One region of the Paraburkholderia caribensis genome, then DNA from elsewhere that is predicted to be linked to it. Evidence: predicted binding sites of a transcription regulator. Region 1 holds the regulator's gene; each other region holds the start of a gene.

Region 1 (5,275 bases):
GATCACGCACAGCCGGTGGCACAGACGTTCGGCCTCTTCCATGAAGTGTGTGGTCAGCAGAATCGTCTTGCCCCGCGCGAGCAGCGAGCGCAGGCGCTCCCAGATCAGATGGCGCGCCTGTGGATCGAGACCCGTGGTCGGCTCGTCCATGATGAGCACGTCGGGGTCGTTGATGAGCGCGCGCGCGAGCGTGAGCCGCCGCTTCATTCCGCCCGACAACTCGCCCACGCGCGCATCAGCCTTGCTTTCGAGGCGCGCGAATTCGAGCAGCGTGGGCACCATTGCGCGGCACTGCGCGGCGGACAGGCCGAAGTAGCGGCCGAACACCAGCAGGTTTTCGCGGACCGTGAAATCGGGATCGAGATTGTCGAACTGCGGCACGACGCCGACGCGCGCCCGCGCAAAGCGCGAGCGCAATGGAATCGGTTCGCCGCACAGCCGGATGCTGCCTGCATCGGGTGCCGCAATGCCGAGCAGCATGCGCAGCGTCGTGGTCTTGCCCGCGCCATTGGGACCGAGCAGTCCGAAGCATTCGCCCGGGCGCACATGAAACGACAAGCCGTCGACGACAGTTTTCTCGCCGTAGCGCTTTTCGACCTGATGAAATTCGATTGCAGCTTCAGACATACGAAGAAGGATGCTCCCTGAATAGGTGCCTGTTGGGTGCAAAGCGGAGGCGGCTGCCTATTCTAGGGCATCGTGCGCACCGCGTTTGGCGCATGAATGCGCATCGCTGGCGATTGCATGCACGATCTTGCACCGCGTCATGGCTGAGTGCGCGGCTCACCGCACTTAGCGTTTTCCATCCCTTGCGTGTCGAATTGCGGCGCACCATGATTCAGATGAGACCGCGATAGTCGCGGGCAAGGGGGAAGCGAAATGGCGAGCTACAACAAGATTCTGCTGTGCTACGACGGCTCGCGTGAAGGCCGCAAGGCATTGCGTTGCGGCGCGAATCTGGCGCTCGATCTGGGCGCGGAGACGCATTTGCTGTCGGTGGTCGACATGCGTTCGAGCATCGCGCAAAGCGCAGGCCTGCTGACGGACGTCGCATGCGGCAGCTTCGAAAAAACCGCGCGTGAAATCCTGCAGGAGGGCGTCGACTGGCTCACGGAACGTGGCGTGAAGGCGACGGGGCATTTCGCGTTCGGCCATCCCATCGACGAAATTGCGTCGCTAGCGAACGAGTTGCACGCCGATCTCGTGGTGGTCGGGCATCGCTGCCGCACGGGACTGTCGCGCTGGTGGATGGGCGCGGGTAATACGCCGCTGCTGGACCGCGTGTCGTGCAGCATTCTGGTCGCGTGTTCGTCGGCGGCTGAAGAGGAGCAGGCGGCTGCCTGACACAGCCGCCTGATGGCGAGCAGCGATGTGATGGCGCGTCAGCCGTTCAGATCGACGGCTGACAGCTTCCACGTGAACAGTCCCTGGCGACGGAAGATCGCCGCATAGCGCGTGTCGCCGACACCGTGCTGATAGCTCACGACGAATTCGTTGACGCCGCGATATCCCGCCGTGGTTTGCGGCGGCTGCGGCGGCGTCTTGCTGTTGGCGTTAGCCTGGCCCGCTGCGGGCGGCGGCGTTTGCGGCGGGTTGTCTGTCTGCGCGGCCGGCGGCGGAGGCGGGCGCTCGCCCGGTTCGCCGCGCGGCGGCATACCGTTGAGCAACGCGGCGACACCGTCCGGCGTCGCATAGGCATCGACAAGCGGACCAATCAATGCAACACCGATCATCGCGCCAATCGCCGCGAGCGGATTGCCGTTGTGCTGCACGTCGAGCCGCCGCGTCAGCAACCCTGTGACCTGTAGCTTGAGACTGTCGCGTAGCGCCGGGTAGTCGACGTACGCATTGACCGTTTCGACATCGCGGGAATCGGCGGCGCGTTTGAGCCGGTCGAGCGCGATATACGGCGATGCGTACGCATAACCCAGGGCCGCCACGACGACGATCGCGATCAACGCGATCAGAATTGGCCGACCCACGCGGCCTTGCATCCGTACCAGACCTGCCATTGTGCGGAACGCTCCGTTTTCAGTATCGATCAGGTGTGGACCCGATCGGCACCGAAACGATCCCGCGAGTTTGCAAGCAAGCGTTTCACCGCTTCGATATCAGACGCAAGCGGCGCGCTCACGCGGCCTGCTGGGTCAGTTGATCGCCTTGCTCGGCAATGGCGCGATCGATCATGTTGCAGACAGCGTCTACGGTGCCGACCATGATGAGCCGCGACGGCCCGTGGTAGACCCGGACGGGTGCGCGCCGTGCCGGTTCCGCATTGAGGCCCGAGTTCAGCGACACGCGAGCGAACGCCGGTTGCGCGGACGGCAACGACTGAGGTTCGTCATCGAACAGCGATGCCGTGCGGCCCGCGACATTCGACGCAAGCGCCGTCAGCGAACCACAAGGGACAAGCTCGCGCAGATGGCGCAGACGACCGAACTGGCGAAAGGGCAGCAAGCGGGCAAGGCGTTCCATGAGTCTCTCCAGACAGTGTTCAGCTAATTAGAATTCCGTCGGCCGGATCAACCCGACCGCGATGCCTTCCAGCGCGAACTCCGCGCTGCCGGCCTGAACAAAAATGTTTTCGTAATCGGGGTTCTCGGCGATCAACTCGATGCCGTTGGGCCGGCGCTTCAGGCGCTTCACGGTCACGTCGTCACCCAGACGCGCGATGATGATCTGGCCGTCTTTTGCTTCGCTCTTTTTCTGCACGGCGAGCAGGTCACCGTCGAAGATGCCCGCGTCGCGCATCGACAGCCCGCGCACCTTCAGCAGGTAGTCGGGCTTGCTCGAGAACAGCGACGGGTCGCAGGTGTAAGTCTGCGAGATGTGTTCTTGCGCGAGGATCGGGCTACCGGCTGCCACGCGGCCCACGAGCGGCAGCGACAACTGCATGATGCTCGCGTGCGGCAGCGTGAACTGGTGCGGGGAATCGTCCTGGCCCGCGAGCAGGCGGATGCCGCGCGACGCGCCCGCCGCAAGCTCGATCACGCCCTTGCGCGCCAGCGCTCTCAGGTGCTCTTCCGCCGAGTTCGCCGAGCTGAAGCCGAGTTCGGCGGCGATCTCGGCCCGCGTGGGCGGGAAGCCCGTGCGCTCGATGGCGCGGCGGATCAGTTCGAAAACCTGTTGCTGACGTGCGGTGAGTTTGGTCATGGCGCCACTGTATGGATAGACAGGTGACTGTATTTTTATACAGTATCCGGCGCATTTCAAGCTTTACTTTAAGTTCGTCGCTGCGGGTGTCGTGTGAACGTCGAAAGACGGCGCTGAAGCGGCGAAATGGACGTGCTCGCGGAGGCAAATCATTCCTTTACCACTATTGCGTATTAAAAAATGAAGAAACATTATTTTTAATGATGAAGCCGCCTGGATAGACTGGCCTCCGTTGATGCAGCAGCAACGCCCGCGCAGCGGCAGAGGCGCTTGCCGCTTGCGCAGCAGCGAATCGCGGCAATCAGCGGAAAACAGGCAGTCACACCAACAAGACGGAGAAGGTCGATGGGCATTCGGATCACGGGGTTGGCAGAAGCACGGAAGGCAACGCGCGGCAGCGCGAAGCGGTTGGTCGCAGCGCTCGCACTGGGCGCCGCGTCGGCGGTCGGGATGATCGCGCAGGCGCACGCGGACACGACGCTGCTGAACGTTTCCTACGATCCGACCCGCGAGCTCTATCAGGACGTCAATCAGGCGTTCGGCAAGGAATGGAAGGCGAAGACGGGTGAATCGGTCACCTTCAAGCAGTCGCATGGCGGCTCCGGCGCGCAGGCGCGTTCGGTGCTGGATGGCCTGCAGGCCGACGTCGTGACGCTCGCGCTCGCTTACGACATCGACGCGCTCGCCAACAAGGGCCTCGTCAACAAGGACTGGCAGAAGCGCCTGCCCGACAACGCGTCGCCGTACACGTCGACGATCGTGTTCCTCGTGCGCAAGGGCAACCCGAAGCACATCAAGGATTGGGACGATCTGGTGAAGCCGGGCGTGTCGATCGTGACACCGAACCCGAAGACGTCGGGCGGCGCGCGCTGGAACTATCTGGCGGCATGGGCGTACGCGGCGCATCTGCCGGGCGGCAACGACCAGAAGGCCAAGGAATTCGTGTCGAAGCTCTATAAGAACGCGGGCGTGCTCGACTCCGGCGCGCGTGGCGCGACGACGAGCTTCGTGCAGCGCGGCATCGGCGACGTGCTGATCGCATGGGAAAACGAGGCGTTCCTGTCGGTGAAGGAATTCGGCACCGACAAGTTCGAGATCGTCGTGCCGTCGGCGAGCATTCTGGCCGAGCCGCCCGTCGCCGTGGTGGACAAGGTGGTCGACAAGCACGGCTCGCGCAAGCTCGCCGACGCGTATCTGAACTTCCTCTACAGCGAGGAAGGTCAGGAGATCGCCGCGAAGAACTTCTACCGTCCGCGTTCGAACAAGGTACCGGCAGCGCTGACCGAGAAGTTTCCGAAGCTGAAGCTGTACACGGTCGACGATTCGTTCGGCGGCTGGACGAATGCGCAGAAGACGCACTTTGCCGATGGCGGCGTGTTCGATTCGATCTACCAGCCGCAGTGAAACCACACAGCGGCCATGTTTGAACAAAGGCGCGCCTTCGGGCGCGCTTTCGGCAATGGTGCGACGGCACGCGTTGCAACGCATAACACCTGAAAGAGCTTTCGCATGACGACGTTGACCTTTCGCAAGCCGAGCGCGATACCGGGCTTCGGCCTGACGCTCGGCATCACGCTGGCGTATCTGAGCCTCGTGGTGCTGATCCCGCTCGCGGCCACTTTTCTCAAGACGGCCACGCTCGACTGGAGCCAGTTCGTGCGCGCCGTCACGTCGCCACGCGTGCTCGCGTCGTACCGGCTGACGTTTTTCTCGGCGCTAGGCGGCGCGCTGATCAACGCGGTGTTCGGCTTTCTGGTCGCCTGGGTGCTGGTGCGCTACAAGTTTCCGTTCAAGCGCCTAGTCGACGCGGTCGTCGATCTGCCGTTTGCGCTGCCTACCTCGGTCGCCGGCATCTCGCTCGCGGCGATCTATTCCGGCAATGGCTGGGTCGGCCAGTTTCTCGAACCGCTCGGCATCAAGATCGCGTTCACGCCGGCGGGCGTGCTGGTTGCGCTGACCTTCATCGGCTTGCCGTTCGTCGTGCGGACCGTGCAGCCCGTGCTCGAAGAGTTCGAGCGCGAGCAGGAAGAGGCGGCTGCGTGCCTGGGCGCGTCGCGCTGGCTGACGTTCCGGCGCGTCGTGTTTCCCAGCGTGTTTCCCGCGCTGCTGACGGGTTTTGCGT
Region 2 (5,275 bases), 440 kb from region 1:
TCCCGCAGCCGGAACCGGACATAGGCGATCATGTCGTGCTTCGCGCGTCGCACGGCCTTGGCCATCTTGTACAGACGCGCGCCGTCGCAATCGGCGGCGGACGCGACCGAGCGGTCACCGTCATGCCATCGCCACAGCACGCGGTAGAGAAACGCCCAGCGTGCCGTGTCGCGATAGCATGCCGCGTCCTTCAGCAGTTCGCCGAGTTCGCGAGAAATGCGCACCTTGGCGGGCGCCACTGCCGCGCGCGGCACGCGCGCGCGATCGTCGAACAAGGCGGGCGTGGCTGCGCGATCGTCGTCGGCAATCACACGCCAGTCGATATCCTCGGGCGCCATGCGGCTCGCAAGCGCCTGTAACGCGGCTTCACGCCACGCCTGATAGTCGTCGTCGATCGAGATGATCTGCATGCGCTCGCGCCCGCGTCAAAGCAGCGACAACTGTGTCGGCGGCGGCGTCAGCGCGTGGCGTAAGCGCTGCGTCGACAGGTCGGCATGTGCAGGACGATAGTCGGCTGTTACGACGAATGGCCGCGTCTTGTCCATCGAACAGCGCAGTTGCACGAGATCCTGATAGCGGATGCGCCGCGAGCGCCGCAGTTCCACCAGACGCTTTGCGTTACGCATGCCGATGCCCGGCACGCGGGCGATCATGCGTGCGCTGGCGCGATTCAGATCGACGGGAAAGCGCTCCCGATGATTCAGCGCCCACGCGAGCTTCGGATCGATGTCGAGCGCGAGATTGCCCGGTGTGTCGAACAGTTCGTCGACGCGAAAGCCGTAACCGCGCAGCAGAAAATCCGCCTGATACAGGCGATGCTCGCGCAACAGCGGCGGCGCCTGGGCCGGCAGCGCGGTCGGACTGTCGGGAATGGGGCTGAACGCTGAGTAGTAGACGCGCTTGAGCCGGTAAGCGCCGTATAGCGTCTCAGCCGTTTGCAGGATCGTGCTGTCGCTGGTGTCGTCCGCGCCGACGATCATCTGCGTGCTTTGCCCAGCCGGCGAGAAGCGCGGCGCTTTCGCGTCGCTCCCGGCTTCGTCGCTGGCTAGCCGGATCGAGCTCATGGCGAGGCGGATCGTGCGCGCGCTTTTCTCGGGCGCGAGCCGTTCCAGACTGATTTCGGTCGGCAGTTCGATATTGACGCTCAGGCGATCCGCGTAACGGCCCGCTTGCGCGATCAGTTCCGGGTCGGCGTCGGGAATCGTCTTCAGATGGATATAGCCGCGAAACAGATGGACTTCGCGCAACGACCGTGCGACGCGCACCAGTTGCTCCATCGTGTAGTTCGATGAGCGGATCACGCCGGAGCTGAGAAACAACCCGTCGATGTAATTACGCCGGTAGAAGTCGAGCGTGAGGCTCACGACTTCCTCGGGCGTGAAACGCGCGCGCGGCACATTGCTCGTGCGGCGGTTCACGCAATACTGACAGTCGTACAGGCAAAAATTGGTCAGCAGGATTTTCAGCAGCGACACGCAGCGGCCGTCGGGCGTGAAGCTGTGGCAGATGCCCGCGCCCGTGCTCGCGCCGAGCCCGTCCGCGCCGCGCGAATTGCGCTGCGGCGCGCCGCTGCTCGCACACGACGCGTCGTATTTAGCCGCGTCGGCGAGTATTTCGAGCTTTTTGAGCAGTTCCATAGCAGACGACGATACTGTATATGCGTACAGTATTCTACGCCGTCGCGCGTGGTCTACAAGGCATGTATCGACGCAAACCCCGCGGCCGTCGCGGTTTTGTCCTATTTTCATTGGATAAGGGGAATCACGTTGGCTTCTGCCGTTACATAACTTCACAGCTCGCCAGCGGCACAGTGCAATCATTGCCGCCGCCGGGGCCGAATCGACGAATCGACGTATCGACGGTTCGAAGCCTCCGTTTTTTCGCGGTGAAGGACATGATCGAATGACATCCCAGCCAGATATCGACGAGCGGTACGCGGCAGCCGAGCAAGCCTTTGTCGCGGGTGACCACGACGTGGCGCGTGCATATCTGAACGGTGTCCTGCAAGCGCATCCCGGGCACGCCGCCGCGCTGCATCTGCGCGGCCTCGTCGCGCTCGAAGCGAAAGAGCCGGGCGGCGCGGCGCACTGGATCGAACAGGCGCTGCGCGTGCGGCCCGATCCCATCTTCTACAACAGTCTGAGCGTCGTGCAGATTCGGTCGGGCGCGCTCGCCGAGGGCGCGGCGAGCGCGCAACGCGGCCTCGATCTCGCGCGCAGCGAGCCGTCCGTGTCGATCGATACATCGATTCTCGCCTTCAATCTCGGCGTCGCGCTGCAACTCAACGACGACATGGAAGCGGCAGAGCACGCGTATCGCAGCGTGATCGCAACGAATCCGGCGCACTCCGGCGCGCACAACAACCTCGGTCTCGTGCTGAACGCGCTCGGCGACGTCGAAGCGGCGATCGTGCATCACGGGCGCGCGTATGAACTCGATCCGTCGAATCTCGAAGCACGCAGCAATATCGGCCATATGATGCTTGCGGCCGGGCGATACGAAGAAGCATGGCCGCATTTCGAATATCGCTGGGCCGCGCTCGGCAACAATCGCGGCGAGCGCGGCGCGCGGCCGGCTGAATGGCCCGTGCCGCAATGGCTGGGTGACGCTGCCCCGACCCGCGACGCGCGGCTGTTCATCGTGTACGAGCAGGGACTCGGCGATGCGTTGCAGTTCAGCCGCTTCTTTCCGCTCACGCTCGACCGTTTCTCGACAATCGGCTTCAACTGCCCCAAGCCGCTGCGGCGGCTCTTCGAGGATTCGTTCGGCGAGCGCTATCCGCAGTTGCGACTGGTGGACGACGTGCCCTCCGACTGGCGCGACTGGGACTGCTATTCGCCGATGCTTTCGCTGCCGATGGCGCTCGGCATCGGCTTGCAGAACCTCGGCTCGGCGCCGTCGCGCTATCTGCGCGCCGACCCGCAGCGCGCCGCGTACTGGCGCGCGCGTCTCGCGGACGTCGCGCCGCAAGGTGTGCCGCGCATCGGCATGGTGTGGGCGGGCGGCAAGATCAACGCGCATATGGACAGGATGCGCAGCATCGCGCCTGCGCAGATCGAGCGGCTGCTTGCATGGCCGCGCGCACAGTGGATCAGCTTGCAGAAGGCAGACGATGCGTCGAAGGAACTCGCTTGCGTGCCCCGTCCCAACGTGACCGACTGGATGAACGAGATCGCGGATTTCGCCGACACGGCAGCGCTCGTCGAGCCGCTCGATCTGGTGATCGCGGTCGATACATCGGTCGCGCATCTCGCCGCCGCGATGGGCAAGCGCGTGTGGCTGCTCAATCGCTACGCGGGATGCTGGCGGTGGCTGCGTGAGCGCACGGATAGCCCCTGGTATCCCGGCATGCGGCTCTTCAATCAGTCGGAGCGCGGCAACTGGGTCGACGTGCTGTCGAATCTGATCGACGCGCTGGAAGCGGAATTTCCGGCGCGCGCATAAATGGCAGAACACAAAGCGAAACGCGGCGCATTGTATGCGCCGCGTTTTCTCGCACGCTATTCGTTCAGATCGCCACTTCGGGCGGCGCCTGGCGGAACAGGCGCGTGATCCAGCACAGATACGCGATACCCAGCACGAACCACGCCGCGCCGAGCACGAGCGCCGTCTTTTCGAGGCTCGCGAGCAGCCAGATATCGGCCACCGCGCCGATCAGCGGAAACACCAGTCCGCCGAGCAGGCCGATCTTGCGCTCGCCATGATTGCCCGACAGATACACGCGAATCACGCACAGGTTGACGGCCGTGAACGCGAGGAACGCGCCGAAGTTGATGAACGACGTCGACGTGGCCACATCGAGCTTCAGCGCGATCAATCCGACGATGCCCGCAATCGCGATGTTGATCGCCGGCGTCTTGAAGCGCGGATGGATGTAGCCGAAAAAACGCTTCGGCAGGATTTCATCGCGGCCCATCGCATACAGCAGACGGCCGACGCTCGCCTGCGCCGAGATGCCCGATGCGAACTGCGCGAGAATCAGCCCCGCGAGAAACACGGTCACGAAAATATCGCCGCCGATCATCTTCGCGACTTCGAACGCGGCCGAGTCCGTGTCCTTGAACTCGACGCCGGGGTGCGCCAGCTGCATCGTGTACGCGGCAATCACGAAAATCGCGCCGCCGATCAGCGCGATCAGCAGGATGGCGCGCGGCATGTTCTTCTTCGGATCGATGGTTTCTTCCGTCAGCGTCGACACGGCATCGAAGCCGAGATACGAATAGGCGGCAATCGCGGCGCCCGCCATCGTCGCGCCGAGCGGCACATGCGGCTTGAAGAACGGTTCGGCCATCGCGATGCCGCCCGGCCCGGCCGCCGCCGATGCATAGTGCCAGCACAAGGCGACGAACATCGCGACGATCGCCAGTTGCACGACCATCAGCACGATATTGAAACGCGCAGCCAGCTCGATCCCGACGATGTTCAGCCCGCTGGTCAGCACGATGAACGCGACGATCCAGATCCACGACGGCACATGCGGAAACGCCGCGTTCAGATACGCGGCGCCGATCAGCCAGATCACCATCGGCAGGAAGAAATAGTCGAGCAGCGTCGCCCAGCCGATCAGGAAGCCCAGGTGCGCGTTGAAGGTCTTGCGCGTGTACGTGTACGCCGAGCCGGCGACGGGGAAGAGGCGCGCGAGCTTGCCGTAGCTGAGCGCCGTGAAGGCGATCGCGATCAGCGCGAGCAGATAGGCGAGGGCGGCTGTGTCGTCGCTGGCCTTGGCGAGTACGCCGTAGGTGCCGTAGACGATCAGCGGCGCCATATAGGCGAGACCGAACAGCAACACGGACGGCAAGCCGAGCGTGCGCTTCAGGTGCGACGGTTCATGGGATGACGACGCTTGCATGATTTCTCCTAAAGCCAGGCCGATAGCGATGGCCGATATGGATGTCTTCTGGATGCCTTATGGTGCCGGGCACTCGCCGTACGGCTGGCATTTCGACGGGCGTGGGCGCGCCCGCGCAGGGCGCGCTCGGCCCCGTGCGGTGCGTCCGGACAGACTGCTAAAAAAAGCGTTCAGTCGGTGCGGCGGCGGCGCGCTTCGACCATCAGCGCGCGATGGCCGTTCGACTGTTCGACGGGCACGAGGCCAAGCGGCACGCGTGCGTCGTGCAGATAGTTGTAGTGCTCGCGACTCGCTTCGAGCCGCTTGAAATCGACGGTGGCCTTCGTCACCGTCTCGTCGCCACCCAGTTCGAGCACGGTTTCCCCGAACGGATCGATCAGTGCGGAGAGGCCGGGGAACGTCAGATTGTCGTCGCCGGAACCGCAG
Region 3 (5,275 bases), 410 kb from region 1:
AACCAGCGCGGTTCCTCTTCGGCATCGCGGCTGCTGACGCGCTCGTAATAAACCCAATAGCAGCTACGGTCTTCGCCTTGCATGACGAAATAATCACGCGTGACGAGCGCGCCATCGAACCAGCCCGCTTCGATGCGCTCACCCGGCGATACCATCTTCAACGGCGAGCCATAAAACGGCCGATGCTGGCGCATGAGCAGACGCACGGGCGTGGCCAGCATCCATGTCGGGCGCGGCAAGCCTTTGGGCAACTCCATTTTCTTTTCCACGTGATTGATCGACACCCAGCGGTTCGCGATTTCAGGCCGGTAATCGGCCGTCGGCGCGGGACGCAGCACGTTCTCTTCGCCATTGCGCGCGATCAGCAGTTCGATCAGCCGCGCGTGATCCGCCGGTGATCCACCCGGCTGAGGGAACAGTTGATCGGTGGCGGGCATGGCTGCGTCGACCTTCGATGCATCGAGCCGCACCACGATGGCAGGCGCCTCCAGCGTGAGACGATGCAACCGCTCCTTCACAAGACGCAGCAGATGATCTTCGCGCCACGCGGCCTCGCCCAAGGCGATATCGATCGACGTCGGCGCCATGGCTTCGCGGCCGCGCTCATGCTCGAATGACAGCGTGATCGCCGTCACGGCCAGCTGTTTCGCGCACAGCCAGCCGCACAACTGCACGATCAGCCGATGCGCGGCAAACACAGCGCCGTCCGCATGCTCCAGACGATCGGGCAATTCGAGGCGCGCGCTGAACGTGGGCGGCAGCTCGAGCCAGTCGAACAGTTCCGGCGCGGTGCCGAACGCGCGATCGAGCGAATCCAGCAGATGCTCGCCACAGCGCCGCTGCAGGCCCGCGCGCGGCAAACGGCGGACGTCTGCAATCGATTCGCAGCCAAGACCGCTGAACCAGTCGGCAAACGAACGGATTTCCGGTACGGCGAGCATCGGCAGCGGCTCGAGCACGCGCTCGAGCGATGCGAGTTTCAGCACGCGCCGGTTACCGTGTTTCGCCAGCAGCCATGCGCCCTGCCCGGTCGGCGCGGCGCTGATGCGCGCCGTCAGACCGAGCGCGTCGAGAATCGCCTTCGCCTGACGGCACAACGGCAACAGGCCGCCGAAAAGCCGTAGGCTCCCGCCGACTTCGACGAGCACCGTCGCTTCGTCGAGCAGCGCGACGTCGGGCGAAAACTTCATCAGCGCGATGCCGACCTCGCGTTGCGTGGCGTTCTCACGTGCGATGTCGCGTTCGTACAGCAGCGTTTCCGGCGACACCGTCAACACGCCACCGCGCTTCATCCCGAGCCGCACGCCCGCTGCACGGGCCGCGCCGTCGGCGATCGCGACCTTGTCTCTCTCCAATACCGCGCTGCCGTGCCCGGGCTCAGGCGACCACCTCGGTCGAAAAACTTCGAGCGACAACTTCGGCAAGTGGACGGCGAGAAAGACGCGCATGACGGGAAAACAGAACGGGGGTGGGTTGAAGAGGAATCGATAGAGGCTCCGCGCGTGTTGGGCCTCGTCGTTTCACGATGTCGACCATCAGACCATCGGCCGAAGGTCGCAACGCCAGCCGCAGTAAAGCCGGCGATGAGTCCTGAGCCGAGGCGAGCGGCCGGACCATGATGAAAAGCGTCTCGGAAGACTGCGCCGCCAGATGCAGACGACGCAGCGATGACGCCTGCGCATGTTGCGCCCACAAGATGACTGCGCCGCAAGTGCCGGCGCGCAGAATCTGCTCGGCGGACCAGAAGGCATCAGAGCTTTTGGGCGCTTTGACCTGCAACAGCCTGTCGAGCGAGAGCCCGATGTAATCGAGGCCCAGTCCATCTGGAATATGCGGCGGCTGGACCAGCGCGATGGGACGATCACCCAGTGAGCTCAATGCAGGCCGCAGCAGGCGCATCTCACCCACTCCCGGCACCTGAACCAGCAAGTCGACCAGCGCACCGATGGGCCAGCCACCGCCGGGCAACTCGGTAGATAGCGCGGGATAGCCGGTGTCGAGCGTGCGCCGCCCGCCGCGTGCGAGCTGCGAGGCTCGCCATAGCGATGGGTGAATCTCTTCGGCACGCGTGGCTGTGGATGACATCGGCGTAGGAAAATACCTGTATATTTATACAGTATCCTACACGGAAATTGACAAGGGAATGGCGCCCTTTTTGGGAAGAGGGTTTGAGTTTTCTTAGGACTTAAGAGGCTGGTTTGGTGGTAAGTAAGACATTTCGTCGGATGTTTTGTTGGTTTGGTTTTAGCGCAGATTGACAAAACGACGATCGCTGATCGTGCTGCCGATCAACATGTCCAAGGGACGGAAATGGAAGGGATCGATGTGCTGGCGTAGACCCATCAGCAAAACAGCCGATGCGGTCAGATGGAGCAGTGGGTGCTGCGAAGCTACGCAAATGACGCCCGGCGTCAGCGTACGTTTGGCAAGAGGGAATGAGGGGATATCACGAAACCGCTCATTTCGCGAAGGCCTATCGCGGATGCCAGCACAGAGGCAAGCGGCGGACGCCACTCGAAGGCGCAAATTGCGCGCCCCAAACGCCAAGACCCCGCTTTTGAGGGCGGGGTCTTGTCTTGGGTAAGGAGCCTGACGATTACCTACTTTCACACGGGCAATCCGCACTATCATCGGCGTGGAGTCGTTTCACGGTCCTGTTCGGGATGGGAAGGGGTGGTACCGACTCGCTATGGTCATCAGGCATGACGGGTTGCTGCGTCGCGCGGGAGGTTGGGTAACCTGGTCGCGCCACAGCCAATCGGGAAGAAGCGTAAAGAGGGTATGGGGTTGTGTTGTTTCTGGCACAACACCGATCTCAACCTGATGCGTAAAACACACCGGTTATAGGATCAAGCCTTACGGGCAATTAGTATCAGTTAGCTTAACGCATTACTGCGCTTCCACACCTGACCTATCAACGTCCTGGTCTTGAACGACCCTTCAAGGGGCTCGAAGCCCCGGGGATATCTCATCTCAAGGCGAGTTTCCCGCTTAGATGCTTTCAGCGGTTATCTCTTCCGAACATAGCTACCCGGCGATGCCACTGGCGTGACAACCGGTACACCAGAGGTTCGTCCACTCCGGTCCTCTCGTACTAGGAGCAGCCCCCTTCAAATATCCAGCGCCCACGGCAGATAGGGACCAAACTGTCTCACGACGTTTTAAACCCAGCTCACGTACCTCTTTAAATGGCGAACAGCCATACCCTTGGGACCGGCTACAGCCCCAGGATGAGATGAGCCGACATCGAGGTGCCAAACACCGCCGTCGATATGAACTCTTGGGCGGTATCAGCCTGTTATCCCCAGAGTACCTTTTATCCGTTGAGCGATGGCCCTTCCATACAGAACCACCGGATCACTATGACCTGCTTTCGCACCTGCTCGACTTGTCGGTCTCGCAGTTAAGCACGCTTATGCCATTGCACTATCAGCACGATTTCCGACCGTACCTAGCGTACCTTCGTACTCCTCCGTTACACTTTGGGAGGAGACCGCCCCAGTCAAACTGCCCACCATGCACTGTCCCCGACCCGGATCACGGGCCAAGGTTAGAACCTCAAACAAACCAGGGTGGTATTTCAAGGACGGCTCCACTGAAACTAGCGTTCCAGCTTCATAGCCTCCCACCTATCCTACACAGATCGGTTCAAAGTCCAATGCAAAGCTACAGTAAAGGTTCATGGGGTCTTTCCGTCTAGCCGCGGGGAGATTGCATCATCACAAACACTTCAACTTCGCTGAGTCTCGGGAGGAGACAGTGTGGCCATCGTTACGCCATTCGTGCAGGTCGGAACTTACCCGACAAGGAATTTCGCTACCTTAGGACCGTTATAGTTACGGCCGCCGTTTACCGGGACTTCAATCAAGAGCTTGCACCCCATCATTTAATCTTCCGGCACCGGGCAGGCGTCACACCCTATACGTCCACTTTCGTGTTTGCAGAGTGCTGTGTTTTTATTAAACAGTCGCAGCCACCAGTTTATTGCAACCCCTTCACCCTTCGCCCGCAGGGGCGTCAAGCTACAGGGGCGTACCTTATCCCGAAGTTACGGTACCAATTTGCCGAGTTCCTTCTCCCGAGTTCTCTCAAGCGCCTTAGAATACTCATCTCGCCCACCTGTGTCGGTTTGCGGTACGGTCAATGTGAAACTGAAGCTTAGAGGCTTTTCCTGGAACCCCTTCCGATTGCTTCGCTTCCGAAGAAGCTCGCGCCACGCCCTTGAATTCCGTGCCCGGATTTGCCAGAGCACCTTCTCCAACGCAGCGACCGGGACTTCCAACACCCGGACAACCTTCCGCGATCCGTCCCCCCATCGCATTTCACACTGGTGCAGGAATATTGACCTGCTTCCCATCAGCTACGCATTTCTGCCTCGCCTTAGGGGCCGACTCACCCTACGCCGATGAACGTTGCGTAGGAAACCTTGGGCTTACGGCGAGGGGGCCTTTCACCCCCTTTATCGCTACTCATGTCAGCATTCGCACTTCCGATACCTCCAGCACGCTTTTCAACGCACCTTCGCAGGCTTACGGAACGCTCTCCTACCATGCGTGCAATGCACGCATCCGCAGCTTCGGTATATGACTTAGCCCCGTTACATCTTCCGCGCAGGACGACTCGATCAGTGAGCTATTACGCTTTCTTTAAAGGGTGGCTGCTTCTAAGCCAACCTCCTGACTGTTTTAGCCTTCCCACTTCGTTTCCCACTTAGTCATATTTGGGGACCTTAGCTGGCGGTCTGGGTTGTTTCCCTCTTGACACCGGACGTTAGCACCCGATGTCTGTCTCCCGTGATTGCACTCTTCGGTATTCGGAGTTTGCTATGGCGAAGTAATCCGCAATGGACCCTTCAACCATGACAGTGCTCTACCCCCGAAGGTGATACACGAGGCACTACCTAAATAGTTTTCGGAGAGAACCAGCTATTTCCAGGTTTGTTTAGCCTTTCACCCCTATCCACAGCTCATCCCCTAACTTTTCAACGTTAGTGGGTTCGGACCTCCAGTACGTGTTACCGCACCTTCATCCTGGCCATGGATAGATCACCTGGTTTCGGGTCTACACCCAGCGACTGAATCGCCCTGTTCGGACTCGCTTTCGCTACGCCTGCCCTAATCGGTTAAGCTCGCCACTGAATGTAAGTCGCTGACCCATTATACAAAAGGTACGCCGTCACCCCTTGCGAGGCTCCGACTGTTTGTATGCATGCGGTTTCAGGATCTGTTTCACTCCCCTCCCGGGGTTCTTTTCGCCTTTCCCTCACGGTACTGGT

What was found. Region 1 encodes LexA, which represses DNA repair genes until DNA is damaged. Its sites were predicted from a motif close to ACTGTATNNNNATACAGT; they were not measured.
Region 2: the regulator LexA is predicted to act here: its motif matches at 1,651-1,668, upstream of C2L66_RS06670 (putative DNA modification/repair radical SAM protein).
Region 3: the regulator LexA is predicted to act here: its motif matches at 2,101-2,118, upstream of imuA (translesion DNA synthesis-associated protein ImuA).

The regions. Positions count from the first base shown of each region.
Region 1 covers NZ_CP026101.1:1,944,633-1,949,907, reverse strand. Annotated here, with positions in the region: gene nodI (nodulation factor ABC transporter ATP-binding protein NodI) at 1-627, opposite strand, end outside; gene C2L66_RS08635 (universal stress protein) at 880-1,344, shown strand; gene C2L66_RS08630 (DUF2939 domain-containing protein) at 1,383-2,012, opposite strand; gene C2L66_RS41200 (hypothetical protein) at 2,131-2,475, opposite strand; gene lexA (transcriptional repressor LexA) at 2,503-3,153, opposite strand; gene C2L66_RS08615 (sulfate ABC transporter substrate-binding protein) at 3,499-4,557, shown strand; gene cysT (sulfate ABC transporter permease subunit CysT) at 4,663-5,275, shown strand, end outside.
Region 2 covers NZ_CP026101.1:1,502,679-1,507,953, forward strand. Annotated here, with positions in the region: gene C2L66_RS06665 (UdgX family uracil-DNA binding protein) at 1-410, opposite strand, end outside; gene C2L66_RS06670 (putative DNA modification/repair radical SAM protein) at 426-1,637, opposite strand; gene C2L66_RS06675 (tetratricopeptide repeat protein) at 1,903-3,444, shown strand; gene C2L66_RS06680 (APC family permease) at 3,509-4,849, opposite strand; gene C2L66_RS06685 (carbon-nitrogen hydrolase family protein) at 5,020-5,275, opposite strand, start outside.
Region 3 covers NZ_CP026101.1:2,353,936-2,359,210, forward strand. Annotated here, with positions in the region: gene C2L66_RS10425 (Y-family DNA polymerase) at 1-1,448, opposite strand, end outside; gene imuA (translesion DNA synthesis-associated protein ImuA) at 1,378-2,085, opposite strand; rRNA gene rrf (5S ribosomal RNA) at 2,588-2,701, opposite strand; rRNA gene C2L66_RS10440 (23S ribosomal RNA) at 2,846-5,275, opposite strand, start outside.